DNA from 3 places in the Vibrio sp. Isolate22 genome. Region 3 is predicted to be linked to each of the others. Evidence: riboswitches for the same ligand, from Rfam matches in the RefSeq annotation. Region 3 holds a riboswitch; each other region holds the start of a gene.
The links. A riboswitch is a leader RNA that binds a small molecule or an ion and turns the genes downstream of it on or off. The one in region 3 is predicted to bind thiamine pyrophosphate.
Positions count from the first base shown of each region.

Region 1: linked by a shared signal. The riboswitch ahead of thiC (phosphomethylpyrimidine synthase ThiC) and the one ahead of thiD (bifunctional hydroxymethylpyrimidine kinase/phosphomethylpyrimidine kinase) in region 3 are both predicted to bind thiamine pyrophosphate.
Region 2: linked by a shared signal. The riboswitch ahead of thiB (thiamine ABC transporter substrate binding subunit) and the one ahead of thiD (bifunctional hydroxymethylpyrimidine kinase/phosphomethylpyrimidine kinase) in region 3 are both predicted to bind thiamine pyrophosphate.

Region 1 is NZ_JAKEUW010000046.1:36,512-42,031, reverse strand. Features, by position in the region: tRNA gene L1D55_RS20360 (tRNA-Asp) at 23-99, shown strand; tRNA gene L1D55_RS20355 (tRNA-Trp) at 159-235, shown strand; gene L1D55_RS20350 (multicopper oxidase family protein) at 457-1,839, shown strand; gene crcB (fluoride efflux transporter CrcB) at 1,940-2,323, shown strand; TPP riboswitch at 2,386-2,484, shown strand; gene thiC (phosphomethylpyrimidine synthase ThiC) at 2,613-4,562, shown strand; gene L1D55_RS20335 (thiamine phosphate synthase) at 4,562-5,520, shown strand, end outside.
Region 2 is NZ_JAKEUW010000047.1:35,307-40,826, reverse strand. Features, by position in the region: gene mpl (UDP-N-acetylmuramate:L-alanyl-gamma-D-glutamyl-meso-diaminopimelate ligase) at 193-1,551, shown strand; gene L1D55_RS20605 (flavin prenyltransferase UbiX) at 1,590-2,213, shown strand; TPP riboswitch at 2,257-2,376, shown strand; gene thiB (thiamine ABC transporter substrate binding subunit) at 2,430-3,422, shown strand; gene thiP (thiamine/thiamine pyrophosphate ABC transporter permease ThiP) at 3,505-5,100, shown strand; gene thiQ (thiamine ABC transporter ATP-binding protein) at 5,111-5,520, shown strand, end outside.
Region 3 is NZ_JAKEUW010000079.1:6,937-12,456, forward strand. Features, by position in the region: gene tenA (thiaminase II) at 1-404, opposite strand, end outside; gene L1D55_RS24900 (ABC transporter substrate-binding protein) at 413-1,369, opposite strand; gene L1D55_RS24905 (ABC transporter permease) at 1,489-2,304, opposite strand; gene L1D55_RS24910 (ABC transporter ATP-binding protein) at 2,297-3,061, opposite strand; gene thiD (bifunctional hydroxymethylpyrimidine kinase/phosphomethylpyrimidine kinase) at 3,051-3,935, opposite strand; TPP riboswitch at 4,034-4,145, opposite strand; gene L1D55_RS24920 (EamA family transporter) at 4,243-5,160, opposite strand; gene L1D55_RS24925 (AraC family transcriptional regulator) at 5,238-5,520, opposite strand, start outside.

The sequences.
Region 1 (5,520 bases), on a different contig from region 3:
GCGACGACAAGTAGTCCACTGCGGAGTGGTAGTTCAGTTGGTTAGAATACCGGCCTGTCACGCCGGGGGTCGCGGGTTCGAGTCCCGTCCACTCCGCCACTTATTCGATAACCTCGCCTAGTGCGAGGTTTTTTCGAATCTAAAGTATACAAAGTTTTAGGGGTGTAGCTCCAATTGGCAGAGCAGCGGATTCCAAATCCGCGTGTTGGGAGTTCGAATCTCTCCACCCCTGCCACATTAAAAGGCTCTAGCAGAAATGCTAGAGCCTTTTTACTTTTCACAACTCCAAATTCCAGTCAACTATTCCCTCGTTTCGCTAGTTCTGATGAAATAATGTAAGTGCTTACTTATCTCAGCCTCATTTATTAATAGCCAAACCACAAACTTCATTTCTTTATGAGAATTATTCTCAATATTTTGTTACATTTTGGTCGTTATTACTAAAAGGCTACAAATATGGATATCTCTCGTCGTAAATTTATTCAATCATCTCTTGCTATATCGGCACTCACAGTACTTCCTGCTTGTTCAATGAAGCGATCTGTTGATGAGAAGGGAGGATATGTTTATGACTTAACTGCTGAGCCTTCGTCTGCTGAAATTGTACCTGGGTTTACTACTAACGTTTTGGGGTTCAATGGCCAGATCCCTGCGCCGACAATTCGCTGTCGGCAGGGCGAAAAAGTTACGATTCGTTTCACTAATAAACTATCAGAACCAACTACAATTCACTGGCATGGTTTAAGAATCCCTATCGAAATGGACGGGGTGCCTTTCTTGAGTCAGCCACCAATCATGCCCGGTGAAACGTTCGTCTATGAATTTACTCCGCCGGACGCGGGTACGTTCTGGTATCACCCACACATGAACAGTGTTAAACAACTTGGTATGGGCTTAGTTGGTCTAATTGTTGTTGAAGAGAGCACATCACCTCAGTTCGATGAAGAGCATGCTTTGATGCTTAAACACTGGCACCTTAATAAACAAGGTCAGTGGAAGGACTTAATGATCCCACGTCTTAGCGCTCGTATGGGCACTCCTGGGGAGTGGAGCAGTGTTAATGGAGTACATGAGCCTACTTATCAACTAAAGCAGCATGCAACGACTAGGCTTCGTATAGCCAATGTCGATAATACAATCACGTATCCTATCGCTGTTGAAGGTGCTGAGGCATGGGTTATTGCTATAGATGGTAACCCGATAAAGACACCTTATAAGCTGACTCAACACAAAATTGGTCCAGGTATGCGTGTCGACATCGGACTTATTGCTCCAAAGGCTGGCAAGCGTGTGAATGTGCTGCAAATGAAGGGACGTTTTCCTTTTTCCTTATGTGAGTTTGAGGTTGTAGATTCCGCGCTCATAGAAGGCCAAACACTTCCGCTATTACCTCTTAATCCTGTACCTAAGTTAGATCTCGCTAATGCAGAAGAGATCGATTTTGTGTTTGAGTGGGAAGGGGCGGTGTCGCCGGTTTCCAAAGACGGGAAATCCATGCCTAAGTTTTGGCTGACCAATAAAAGAGCCTGGGAGGGGATGAGTAAAGACAATATCCCAGAACCACTCGCTACATTAGAGCTCGGCAAGACTTATATATTCGATCTTAAGAATGTTACCCAATACCATCACCCGATCCATATACATGGTCATACGTTCACGGTACTTGAGTTAGATGGCAAAAAAATTGAGGAGCCTTTTCACACGGATACCGTGTTACTTGGAAAGAACGGCCGAGCGAAAGCGGCATTTGTAGCGGACAATCCCGGACGTTGGATGTATCACTGTCATGTGATTGAACATATGAAAACAGGACTGATGGGTTATATCGAAGTTAAGTGACACCTGTAACGTTTAATATTTGCGCATACATTCTTAGTTTCCATCCTCGCTTTTATCGGCTGTAAAGCTAGAATATAGGGACTGTTATTTGGGAGGATTCATGGGTCAGTTATCTATTTTAGGCTTTATTGCCATTGGTGGTGCATTTGGTGCTTGTTCACGTTATCTGATTTCAGAGCTGTGTGTACTACTGCTAGGGCGTGGTTTTCCTTATGGTACGCTAACTGTTAACGTGATTGGTTCTTTTATTATGGGTTTACTGATCGCTGCATTTGAAAATGAGATGGTTGCAACTGAACCATGGAGACAGATCATTGGCTTGGGCTTTCTTGGTGCTTTGACTACATTCTCAACTTTTTCGATGGATAACGTTCTTTTAATGCAGCAAGGCGCATTTTTCAAAATGGGACTAAACGTACTACTCAATGTGGTGTTAAGTATCTCTGCAGCATGGTTCGGCTTCCAACTTTTGATAAAGTCATAAAATCTTCTTACGATTTGTTAACAACTCGGCTTGGTTTATCCAAGCCGTTTTTATATACTCGATAGTACTTGTCGGAGTGCCATATGGCTGAGACCGTTAACTCGGGATCCGTTGAACCTGATCAGGCTAATACCTGCGAAGGGAACAAGAGTAGATATCTAACTAGAATCCCTCTAGAGATCTATCACCAGATCACAGCTGTATTTCTTACCGTGATCCCTCTTGTAGCATCAATCCGTCAAGCATTTTTATCCCAATAAATAATGGCTAAAAGCCAAGGAAAAATGCTATGTCGAGTCGTAAACGAGCAAGACTGGAAGCGAAGAATTTCATCGATTCTTTATCAGTACAACCTTATCCAAATTCAAAGAAAGCTTACATCCAAGGCTCTCGCGAGGACATTCAAGTCCCTGTACGAGAGATATCACTCGCTGATAGCCTTGTTGGTGGTACCAAAAAAGAGCCTGTATTTGAACCGAATGCACCTATTCATGTCTACGACACCTCCGGTGTTTATACCGACCCAACGCACGAGATAGACCTTTATAATGGCCTTCCAAAGCTAAGAGAACAGTGGATTGAAGAGCGTAGTGATACTGAACTATTAGATGATGTTAGCTCCGTGTACACCAAAGAGCGCTTAGAGGACGAAACCTTAGACGAGCTTCGTTACGGAAACCTACCTAGAATTCGTCGTGCGGCTGGCGAGCAATGTGTGACTCAGTTGCACTATGCTCGTAAGGGGATTATTACTCCTGAGATGGAATACATTGCTATTCGCGAGAATATGGGACGTCAGAAGTTCGCAGATGAGCAACTGAACCACCAACACCCTGGTCATAGTTTTGGCGCAAATCTTCCAAAAGAAATTACCCCTGAATTCGTACGTAAAGAGGTAGCTGAAGGTCGAGCTATTATCCCTTCAAACATCAACCACCCAGAATCAGAGCCGATGATTATTGGCCGTAATTTCCTCGTGAAAGTAAACGCAAATATCGGTAACTCTTCGGTAAGCTCTTCGATTGAAGAGGAAGTTGAGAAGCTGGTTTGGTCAACTCGCTGGGGCGGCGACACGGTGATGGACTTGTCGACTGGTCGAAATATTCATGAAACACGAGAGTGGATTCTACGTAATAGTCCAGTGCCAATTGGTACGGTCCCTATGTATCAGGCGCTTGAAAAAGTGAATGGCGTAGCCGAAGACCTTAACTGGGAAGTGATGCGTGATACCTTAATTGAGCAAGCAGAGCAGGGCGTCGACTACTTTACGATTCATGCTGGCTTGCTTCTTCGCTATGTCCCTATGACGGCTAAGCGTGTTACCGGCATTGTCTCTCGTGGTGGTTCTATCATTGCGAAATGGTGTCTTGCTCATCACCAAGAAAGCTTCTTATACACCCACTTCCGTGAAATTTGTGAGATATGTGCGAAGTACGATGTAGCACTTTCATTAGGTGATGGCCTACGTCCTGGTTCTATTGCTGATGCTAATGACGAGGCTCAGTTTGCTGAACTTCGCACCTTAGGTGAACTGACAAAAGTGGCGTGGGAATATGATGTACAGGTGATAATCGAAGGCCCTGGGCACGTTCCAATGCACATGATCAAAGAGAACATGGATGAGCAACTAGAGCATTGTCATGAAGCGCCTTTCTATACATTAGGCCCGCTTACTACAGACATTGCCCCTGGTTACGACCATATCACTTCTGGTATTGGTGCAGCGATGATCGGTTGGTACGGCTGTGCGATGCTTTGTTACGTGACTCCTAAAGAGCATTTAGGTTTGCCAAACAAAGAGGATGTGAAGACTGGTTTGATTACTTACAAGCTGGCGGCACACGCTGCTGATTTGGCAAAAGGGCATCCAGGCGCACAAATCCGTGACAATGCACTTTCTAAAGCGCGCTTTGAATTCCGCTGGGAAGACCAATTTAACCTAGCACTAGACCCGGATACAGCCCGCTCTTTCCATGATGAAACCTTGCCACAAGAATCAGGTAAGGTTGCGCATTTCTGTTCTATGTGTGGACCTAAGTTCTGCTCGATGAAGATTTCTCAGGAAGTGAGGGAGTACGCGAAAGACACAGAACAAGTAGCAGCGGATCAGGCCATTGAGATTAAGATGCTAGACAATCCGTTGGAAGGGATGCGTCAAAAATCACAAGAGTTCCGTGATACTGGCTCTGAACTTTACCATCCTGCCGTTGGTGCGAAAGAAGCTCAATTAGAGGAGTAATGACAGTGAAAATTCTAATCCCATCTCAATCTATTGAGTTAACGGGAGAGGTTCAACACTGTCTATTGGTTGCTAAGCGACAAGGTTTAGCAACCGATGCAGTTGAGTTGGGTGTCAGCCCAACTCAATACTTCTCTATCGTTGATTCTCATCACTCACTTGCTATTGGCTTTGCTTCCGATGTCGTTTCAGTTAAAGCGGCTCAGTTAAGCTCGCTTGATCATATCGTAAGTTATGACGAGTCTTTATCGCTGACAGATGTTCGCAATGCTTTAGCGCAATACCCTAATACGATACATGTTGGTGTAGCCGATGAGGCTGCGGTATTAGATATTTGGTCACACTTAAATGCCAATCGAGCTATCAAAAGTATTACCACTGACCATCAAGCAATAGATAGCCGCCATCACTTTGCGTGGTTCCTAACGCTATTAGCTCTAGATTTCCCACTAGAAGATGCACTGGTTCTTGCGCGCGCAGCGTCTAATGTTTCACGTGGAACATGGCCAAGCCATTACCAAGAGTTCCCAATTCCAGTGTTAGAAGACAAGCGTTTAGGTATTAGCGTTGGTTGGACTCATCAAGGAACGTCACTTTCATTCCCTGACTTGACGAAGAAAAGCCTTGGGCTATACCCAGTTGTCGATGATGTCGATTGGATTGAAAGGCTCCTTAAGCTTGGAATCAATACGGTACAACTGCGAATTAAGAACCCTCAGCAAGCTGACTTAGAGCAACAAGTCGCACGATCGATCGAACTTGGTCGAGAACATAACGCTCAGGTTTTTATCAATGACTATTGGCAACTTGCACTCAAGCATGGCGCTTTTGGTGTGCACTTGGGACAAGAAGATATTGAAGAGTCGAACCTTTCACAATTGAGTAAAGCGGGCATCAAGATAGGTCTATCGACGCATGGCTACTATGAGTTGTTACGCATCGTGCAAATAAACCCAAG
Region 2 (5,520 bases), on a different contig from region 3:
CTAGACGCTTACCTAAATTCTAAGGCTTAGATCTTTTTAATGGTAATGAACTAAGCGACACAGATCTCACTTACTATGTCGACTCAATTTGTTTTGCATTGCCGCTCGCTTTTAATCTTCATTTAATGATAATGAGTACAAGCCGTTTTAATTAGGCACTGTTTATATTAGCCAAGCGTTTGGAAGCAATTTATGCATATTCATATCTTAGGAATTTGTGGCACCTTCATGGGCGGTGCTGCGGTATTGGCTCGTCAATTAGGTCACAAGGTTACCGGTAGTGACGCGAATGTTTATCCTCCAATGAGTACTTTGTTGGAGTCGCAAGGGATTGAAATTATTGAAGGGTTCGACCCAAGCCAACTAGAGCCTAGGCCTGACCTGGTGGTTATCGGAAATGCGATGAGCCGCGGTAACCCATGTGTTGAGTATGTCTTGGATAACAACCTTAGATACACATCTGGCCCACAATGGCTGCAAGAGTTCTTGCTGCACGACCGCTGGGTTCTTGCGGTGTCCGGTACTCACGGTAAAACCACGACATCCAGCATGCTAGCTTGGATCTTGGAAGATTGCGGTTATGCTCCCGGCTTTTTAGTTGGTGGGGTATTGGGTAACTTTGGTATATCTGCTCGCTTGGGTGAAAGCATGTTCTTCGTCGTAGAAGCTGACGAATACGACAGTGCTTTTTTCGACAAACGCTCTAAGTTCGTTCATTACCACCCAAGAACCTTGGTAATGAATAACCTTGAGTTCGATCATGCCGACATTTTTGACGATCTTGAAGCGATCAAACGTCAATTCCACTATTTAGTGCGAACTGTGCCAGGCAATGGTCGTATTTTCTCACCTAAGCAAGATACCGCTATTCAAGATGTTCTATCACGTGGCTGCTGGAGTGAGACAGAATCGAGTGGCGAAGCTGGCGATTGGGATGCCAAAAAGCGAGTTAAAGATGGCTCTCAATTTGAAGTTTACTTCCAAGGTGAGTGTGTTGGTACGGTAGATTGGGACCTGGTTGGTGATCACAACGTCAACAATGCTCTTATGGCGATTGCTGCGGCAAGGCATGTGGGTGTGACGCCAGATTTAGCGTGCGAATCGTTAGCGAAATTCATCAATACTAAACGTCGTCTAGAGTTTAAAGGCGAGGTTGCTGGTGTGTCTGTTTATGATGATTTTGCCCATCACCCAACGGCGATTGAACTTACGCTCGGTGGTTTACGTAATAAGGTCGACTCGAAAAAAATCATTGCCGTTTTAGAGCCTCGTTCCGCCACCATGAAGCGTGGTGTGCATAAAGAAACCTTGGCTGATTCGCTCAAACAAGCGGATTCCACCTACTTATTCCAACCGGACAACATTGATTGGTCGGTACAGGATGTCGCAGATGCTTGTCATCAGCCTGCACATGTTAGTGATGATATGGATGTATTTGTTGCTAAAATTGTCTCAGAGGCGCAAGCGGGCGACCAAATTCTGGTAATGAGTAATGGTGGCTTTGGTGGTATTCACCAGAAATTGTTGGATGCGTTAGCCCTTAAAGGTTAATCCAATCCACGACCTTATAATTTGAAGTAACTGAGAACATGACAAAACACGATAAAGCGATAACTCTTGCCTTCACTGGCGCATCTGGTGCGCCTTACGGATTGCGCTTGCTTGAATGCTTGTTGGCAGCAGACTATCAAGTCTGCCTGCTAATTTCGTCGGCAGCACGAGTGGTGTTGGCTACAGAGCATGAGCTCAAGTTACCTGCTGGGCCGGATGCGGCAAAGCAAGCCTTGGTTAAGCACTTGGGCTGCGATCCAGAAAAGCTAGTGGTGTGCGGTAAAGATGACTGGTTCTCTCCAGTTGCATCAGGATCTGCAGCGCCGAAGCAGATGGTGGTTTGCCCATGTTCTGCGGGCAGTTTGGCATCCATTGCTCATGGGTTATCGGACAACCTGATTGAGCGCGCAGCAGATGTGGTGATGAAAGAGCGAGGTCAGCTGTTATTGGTGGTTCGTGAAACGCCATTCTCAACGCTACATCTAGAGAACATGCACAAGCTATCGACGATGGGGGTAACCATCATGCCAGCCGCTCCAGGTTTTTATCACCAACCTAAGTCAATAGAAGACTTGGTCGATTTTATGGTGGCGCGCATTCTGGACCATCTAGGTATTGACCAAGGTTTAGTGCCTAGATGGGGCTACGATCAACGTAATTGATCCAAACTTGATAGCTTATTGTTAAAAATCGAATTACAATTCCGGACACTCATCGGGGAGCAAACCATTCAAATTATGAATGCGAGCTGAGATCAAGCAGGTGCTTGGGACCCGTAAACCTGAACCAGATAATGCTGGCGTAGGAATTGAGTTAGGAACAACCTCTATCGTTCTCCTCCCTCAAACCTGTGCCGCTCAGACCATGGAGAGCGTCCAGTGAAATTCACATTAACTACCCTTGCTGTTACTACAGCTATCTCTTTTTCTGCCTTTGCTGCAGACGATACGTTAACCGTATACACCTATGACTCTTTTGCTGCGGATTGGGGCCCTCGTCCTGCCGTAGAGAAAGCATTTGAAGAAAAGTGTGGCTGTGATGTGAATTTTGTCGCGCTCGAAGATGGCGTATCTATTCTTAACCGTTTACGTCTTGAGGGTGGCAACAGCAAAGCTGACATTGTTCTGGGCTTAGACAACAACCTGATGGCTGAAGCGAAAGCAACAGGCTTACTGGCTGAGCACAATGTTGATACATCATCGGTAACACTGCCAAATGGCTGGGACGATAATACCTTTGTACCTTATGACTTTGGTTACTTCGCTTTTGTCTACAACACAGAGAAGCTAGCAAACCCACCGAAAAGTCTGAAAGAGTTGGTTGAGCAACGTGAAGACCTGAAGGTTATCTACCAAGATCCACGTACATCAACACCTGGCCAAGGCATGATGCTTTGGATGAAATCGGTGTACGGTGATGAAGCGACAGCGGCGTGGAAGAAGCTAGCTCAGAAAACGGTGACGGTAACTAAAGGCTGGTCTGAAGCTTACTCTATGTTCCTAGAGGGTGAATCTGATCTAGTATTGTCTTATACCACTTCTCCGGCTTACCACATCATTGCAGAGAACGATTCTAAGTACGCAGCTGCGAACTTTGAAGAGGGGCATTACACTCAAGTGGAAGTAGCTGCAAAGGTCAAAGGCAGTAAGAATGAAAAGCTTGCTGATGAGTTTATGGCGTTTATCCTAAGTGATGAATTCCAATCGGCGATGCCAACAGGTAACTGGATGTACCCTGTGACAGATGTTGAGCTACCTAAAGGTTTCGAACAACTGACGGTACCTCAGCAAGCGTTAAGCTTTAGCTCTGAAGAGATCGCCGAGAAGCGTAAGCCTTGGATTCGTGAATGGCAGAGTGCACTTACTTTTTAATTTACTTTTAAAAGAATGAACGACCTGTATTTAAAGCCATTCTTTATGTTTGGAATGGACTTTTTACGGTAACAATCAATTTATGATAAAGAAAACGCCTAAGGTCGGTATTTGGGTCGCGATACTCATTACCGCCTTCGTGGTTTCAGCAGTAGGGGCATTGCTTAGCAATGCCCCTTCTCTTGATATCAGCCAAGTATGGTCCGATCCCTACTATTGGCATGTAACGAAGTTCAGTTTTTATCAAGCGACACTCTCAACGGTGCTGAGTGTTGGCTTTGCTATACCTATTGCACACGCTTTGTGCCGCAGACAGTTCTTTGGACGAGCGCTACTGTTAAGGCTCTTTGCGTCGACCTTGGTTCTGCCTGTGTTAGTCGGCGTCTTTGGCTTACTGGCTATTTACGGCAACAGTGGTTGGTTAGCTAAGTTCGTGGCGAACTTCGACATTGAGTTACCATTTTCGATTTATGGCCTGAATGGTATTTTGTTGGCACACGTCTTCTTCAATCTGCCTTATTCCTGTCGCTTACTTCTGCAAGCGTTAGATACCGTGCCTGCTGAGCAGCACAAGTTATGCGCACATTTAGGCATGAGTCATTGGAACAAATTCAGGTGGGTAGAATGGCCTCGCTTAAGGCAACAGTTACCTCATGTATGTGGCTTAGTCTTCATGCTGTGCTTTACCAGTTTTGCTACCGTGATGGCGCTAGGCGGTGGCCCTAAATCAACCACTATCGAGCTCGCAATTTATCAGGCGATTAAGTTCGACTTTGATCTGCAAGCGGGGGCTTTGCTGGCGATATGGCAAATGCTGTTATGTGGCGTGTTAGCGGTGAGTATTCAGCGCCTGTCTAAGCCTATCTCAGTGACCGCGAGTCAGCTGTCGGAAGAAAAGTATTTGGTTAAGGACAGCTGGTGGTCAAAAGCTTGGGATAGCTTTTGGATCATCATGGTCTCAATACTCGTATTACCGCCACTGTTGATGGTGCTTGTTAGTGGTATTAACGCTCAGTCATTGGCTGTACTGAGCAGTGAGCCGTTTTGGGCGGCGTTGATGACTTCGGTGAAAGTCGCTTTATTGGCGAGTGTTATTGCAGTCGGCATAGGTATCGCGATATTGCTTACCAGTCGTGCATGGCGCTTGCAAAACAAGACGATCAGAGCCGATAAAATCGAGCTGATCGGCACTATTATCTTGGTGACGCCGGGGTTAGTGATCAGCACAGGTATCTTCTTACTGCTACGTTCATTTACCGATGTGTTCAGCTTGGCGTTCTTTATTGTTATTGCCGTAAATAGTCTAATGGCGCTGCCTTATGTGATTAAGACACTTGCCCAACCTATGTTGCATCTGTCTCAGCAATATCAATATGTGTGTGCCAGTTTGGGTATGACTGGCTTTACTCGATTTAGGTTAGTGGAGTGGCGTGCATTGCGTCAACCGATGGCGCAGGCTTTCTCTATTAGCATTATGTTGGCGATGGGCGATCTCAGCGCGATTGCCTTGTTTGGTAGCCAAGATTTCAGAACCTTGCCTTTATATCTATTCCAATTGTTAGGTAGCTATCAAATGGAAGCTGCGGCAGTGGTGTCAGTGAGTCTGCTGTTGCTGAGTGTTGGCAGCTTTAGCCTGATTGAATTTTTATTTACTCGAAGCTCAAAGCTAAAGAGTTAAGGGACCGATGATGTTAGTGATGAAAGATGTGGATTACCACTATCACCAAGAGTTGTTTAGTTTTGATTTCCAAGCAGAGCAGGGCGATATTGTTGCCCTGATGGGGCCGAGTGGCGCGGGTAAATCAACCCTGCTTGCTTTAGTTGCGGGCTTTATTGAGCCGACATCCGGAGAGATCTCGGTAGCTGGGCAATCGCTGATTGGTAAAGAAGCACATCAGCGCCCATTGGCAATGCTGTTTCAAGAGCATAACCTGTTTGCTCATCTCACGGTGCGTGAAAACATTGGCTTAGGGTTACACCCAGGCTTAAAGCTTACTGCAACCCAAAAGCAAGCGGTAGAGCAAGCGGCTGCCCAAGTTGGCGTCGCTGAGTATTTGGATAGGTTACCTGAACAGTTATCTGGTGGTCAGCGTCAGCG
Region 3 (5,520 bases):
GAACACGGAGCCAGTGCCGCATAAAGATCGACAAGATCACCCGTCATACCCGCATCTAAAACGTAGCGCGTGTAAGCGACGGTGCCGAAATCTTCGGGTTCGTTTTCTAAATCAGATTCCGTTAAACCCCACTGACCACAGTAAGTCACGTGGTGTGAAATTTCAGAATCTAGCAGCGCATGAACACTTGGCAGAGCACGGCGCATATCAGCCAAGGTTTTAGCCTTGTATATCGCTAACGCGTACGCGCGGGCATACTGCTTCAAAAACAGAAAATCTTGCTTTAGGTAATGCAGAAAACACGGCTGAGCCAAAGTGCCGTTCGCCAGCGTTTTCACAAAATCATGCTCGGTGTAGTCTTGCCAATCTTGCTGGCAGGCTTGGATTAAGTCTTGATATTTCATGAGATTCCTTAGTCAAAAGTCGGTACGTAATCAGCGGCTTTTGGTAGTGATTTAATAATGCCTTTGTCGAACATGAACTGTGCGTAATCATCGTAACGCTTCATATCTACTGCAGAAGGGCGAAGTGCAAAACGAGTCAATGTGTCGTTCCATGCACGTTGGTTTAGCTCGTTGTTTAACGTATCTGGCGAATACGCCACAAACTCACTCCAAGAGTCTTGCGGGTGGTTCACAATGTAAGTCGTTGCTTGCTCGAGTGCTTTGTTGAATGCTTTGATTGCTTCGTCGTCGTGTTTCTTTGCGTTCGCCACAAAGATCAACTCGTCGTAAGCTGGCACACCGTGCTCTTCTGGGAAGAATGCTTTGGCTTTAAAGCCTTCAAGGGCTAGTTGGTTCGTTTCGAAGTTACGTAAGCCACCCCAGATGGCATCTACCTTTCCTGATGCCAGTGAAGACGAAAGAGCCCAACCAACATTGATGGTTTGCACATCTGTAAACGCAACGTTTTCCTGAGCCAGCATGGTACCGATCGTCGCTTCTTCATTACCCGCAATCGCGATACCGATCTTCTTGCCTTTCAGATCCGCTAACGAATCGTTCTTGCCGTTATCCAGCACCATTAGTGTGTTCAGCGGTGTTGCAATAAGGGTTGATGCTCGAACCAAAGGCAAACCTGCAGCGACATCCATAGTTAAACTTGGTTGGTAGGTTACTGCGAGATCGACCTTACCTGCTGCAACGAGTTTTGCTGGCGTGCTTGGGTCAGCTGGCTCTTGGATTTCAATCTCTAGGCCCTGATCTGCAAAGTAACCACGCTCTTGAGCAATCACAATTGGGCCGTGGTTCGGGTTTACAAACCAATCCAACATCAGTGTCAGTTTCTTGTGTTCCGAATCCGCGAATGCATGACCTGAAACTAGCGAAGCAAGCAGTGCCACTGCACCTACCAATTTGGTGTTTTTCATAGTTAACCTTTCCTTTTGAATATTATTATTGTGTTTGTCGATCTAATTTCTAACGAGGTTTGTTTAGTTAAATAGCCTTGAGCGAAGCCTTATTAAACAAAGAGTTATTGAGCTAGCCATCACTGGTTCTCCCAAGGGATAGCTTTTTTGAGTAATTTGTCTGTGATGAAGTAGAGCGAGATAGAGAGCACCGCCAAGATAAACAAGGCAGCAAACATCTCATCAATGATCATGCGCGCATTGGCTTGCAGCATTAAGTAGCCTAGCCCCTCACTCGAACCCACCCACTCGCCGACAACCGCGCCAATCGGAGCGATAACCACAGCCACACGAATACCTGACGCCAATGTTGGCAGAGCGGCAGGAAGTTGAATGTGGCGTAGCAGTTGCCATTTCGATGCACCCATCGTCTTAGCGAGATCAAGATACCCAGTCGGAGTATTTCGCAGGCCGTCATAACAACAGGTAGTTACAGGGAAGAAAATTATGATTGCCGCCATCACTACTTTTGAGGCGATACCATAGCCAAGCCACAGCATCAGTACTGGCGCAATCGCAAATACAGGGATCGCTTGGCTAGCAATCAAGATCGGCAACAGCCAACGTTTCAATGGCTCGAACATCAACATCTGCAAAGCGAAAAATAGCCCCATCGTCAGACCTAGTAATAGCCCTAGTAAGATCTCTTGTGCGGTCACCCAGGTGTGTTTGAGCAACACATCGTAGCGTTCAATCAGCTTGAGAAAGACTTCTGCTGGCGCTGGCAGAATAAAGCTTGGCATTTCGAAAACCACGACCACAAGTTGCCATAAGCCGAGAATCACAACACTGCTAATTAGCAAACGCGTGACGGGATTCATCTGACTTGAACGTTCAGTGCTAGTCTGTACATTCGTCGGCTGAGTGACAGCTTCACTTCGCGTAAAATCAGTCATAATCACGCTCCAACTGCTCTAAGATCGCCTGTTGTAACTCGGCACACTCACCATCGAGCACTCGTGGCGTCGCCGTGTGAGGCACAGATAAAGAGTGAGCACTCGCAGGCGTGCCTTGCAACACATATAAGTTATCCGCCAAACGCACCGCTTCTTGCGGATCATGGGTGATCAACACAACGGTTTTATCTCTCAACAGTTCACACGCTAAACTCTGTAACTTGTGTCTTGTTACCGCATCCAACGCAGAGAAAGGCTCATCCATCAACACGACAGGTTTGTCTTGCATTAAGGTGCGAGCTAACGCAACACGCTGGCGCATACCTCCAGACAACTGATCCGGCATAGTATCTGCGTAATCGGCCAAACCAACTGAAGCGAGTAACTCGAACGCTCGGTTCTTTTGCTCTGCGTTTTGATGCTTGTTAGTAGTGTTCTGGAAGCGATGGCTCAGGCATACATTGTCGATAACCGACAACCATGGCAGTAACAAATCTTGCTGTGCCATGTATGCGATACGATCAGTTAGAGGCAGTTCATCAGACGTTGCCAATGTACCCTGCCACTCCACCTTGTCTTCCAACAAACCTGCCAAATAACGCAATACCGTCGTTTTCCCACAACCACTGCGCCCAAGTAGCACTGTCCACTTACCTTCGCTTAAGTTAAGTGACAGCCCCGACAGGGTCGCGTGCTCGCTATCTTGGTAACGCAACGTCGCATTGCTAAGTTGAACGCCAACCGTATTAACGGACATTACCGTGCCCAGCGAAAAAGTGATTTACTGGGCCATGACCTTGACCGACTTTCAACTCGTCAGCATGGGCAATCGCGCGTGAAATGTATTGTTTACCCAGGTCTACAGCCTCTGGGAGCGTGTTGCCTTGAGCCAAGAAAGAAGCAATAGCAGAAGAGAGCGTGCAGCCCGTTCCATGAGTGTTTTTGGTAGGAAAACGCTTCGCGCTAATCACAGCAGATGTAGTTGGTAGAATCAGTAAGTCATTGCTGTTTTCATCTTTCTCTAGATGACCACCTTTTAGCAGAACGGCTTTAGCACCTAAAGCGCGCAGATCTTCGATCATGTCCTGCATTTCGGCTTCGCTTTCAGGAACGGCTTTTCCTGTCAGTGCAGCGCCTTCAGGTAAGTTAGGCGTAATAATGTCGGCGAGCGGAATCAGCTCTTGTTTTAGCGTAGTGATAGCTGAGTTTTCTAGAAGAAGGTCGCCGCTTGTCGCGACCATTACCGGGTCAATTACCAAGTGTTTTGGTTGGTATTGTTTGATTTTGTCTGCAACGACTTTGATGATTTGCGAATCCGCCAACATACCAACTTTTACCGCCACGATATTCAGATCGGTGAACACCGCATCTAACTGGCTGGCAACATGCTCAAGTGGGATTGGAAAAATGGCTGATACGCCTTGAGTATTCTGAGAAGTAATCGCAGTAATCACCGAACAAGCAAAGCTACCTGTTGCAGACATGGCTTTAATATCCGCTTGAATACCTGCACCGCCGCCACTATCAGAACCAGCAATGGTTAAAACAATCGGAGTATTGACCACCGAAGATTGGTTGTGTGGTGTTTGAGTATTCTGAAGTGGCGCTTGAGTGTTGGAATGCTGCGTCATGATCGCTCCTACTATCTAAAAGACGTAAGAGAACCGAACTTTGGCCGTAAAGAGATTGTGGAAGTGAAACCAATGAGAGATCATTGTTAGACCACATAGACAAAGTCATCATAGTTCCCTACGCCAGTGTTAACTGAATCAGGTTCAACGGGTCTCGAATAACGATCTCAGCAAATACCAATTAAGGTAGATGCCCCCCGACTATTGATAACGATAGTAACAGCACTCTCGCGACTGAGATACTCATTTTATTCATTTATAAGATACAAGCATGAATAAAATTCAATTTAGCTTTGTTAACAAGCACTTAGTTTCGCTGATTATTTGGTTGTGATTGAATAAATAAACACATGACAATCAACAACATACCTATCCAACCGACCAAAGGTATACGCTCCCCCACAATCCAAACAGCCAATACGGCGGCAACCACAGGCTCAAGCAAAGTAATCAAATTCGCACTACTTGCGGTGACATGTCGTAACCCGAAACTGAACGCGATATAACCCAAACATTGAGGAAGTAACACCAAGTAACTCACCACGAATACGTTCGTGCTTGAAGCGAATAGATTGTCACCAGTGAACCACAGCGTTGGTAATAACAACATTGCACCTAAACCAAATATGCTGCCCATTGCCGCTTGCGACTTAATGCCTTCGTCTATCTGAGCTTTTGTCGCCCACGAATAAATGGCGTAACACAACCCAGCAACCAAACCTAAACCAATACCTAAAAGCTTCAGGCCATCATTAGGTTCGCTCCCCACTGACGACTCAGAAAATACCAATAATCCAATACCAACCACGCCAATGGCAAAGCTCGTTAGCCAACGTTTATTAATATTATTATTTTTGCTAATAAGACACTCTAAAAGTGCAGAAAAGAACGGAGCAGTAGCTATCGACACCACCGTTCCCATCGCGACACCCGATAATTTCATCGAGGAGTAGAAAGCCAAAGGATAAATTGCCAAAGCCAGTGCACTCGCTGCTAGCAGCTTTTTGTTGAGCAAAAGCTTATCAAGTGAAGACAGGATCTTTCGATACGCCAAGACCGCCTGTATTAAGCCGCCGACGCCCATTGAAAAAGCACCAATCGCTAATGGGCTGAGATCAGGCGCAAAGCTTGCGGCTGTACCTGTCGTGCCCCATAAAACAGATGCAAACACGATAGCTAAAGTGCCTGTTTGGAATTCGTTAACGCGATTGATGGCAAGATTCATTGCTATTACCTAGTCTATTTTCATTTCTGAAATAGATAATAGTGAACATACTTTGGTTTTAGTTTGCAGAAAGGACGCTATTCTTGTTTTGGAAGACTCTCTTTCACCGAACCCAAAAACGCCCTTGGAGACATGCCAAAGTGCTGAGAGAAGCGTCGACTGAATGCAGACAAGTCGCTATAACCCACATTTTCTGCGACCAATTGAACGGGTAAATCGGTATGACTTAGCAAGGCTTGTGCTTTCTCCATACGATAACGAGTGATGTATTTAAGCGCACTGATTCCAATACACTCTTTAAAGCGCTTCTTAAATTGAGTGGGACTCAAGCAAGCCGTTTCTGCAAGCTTAGAAATTGAT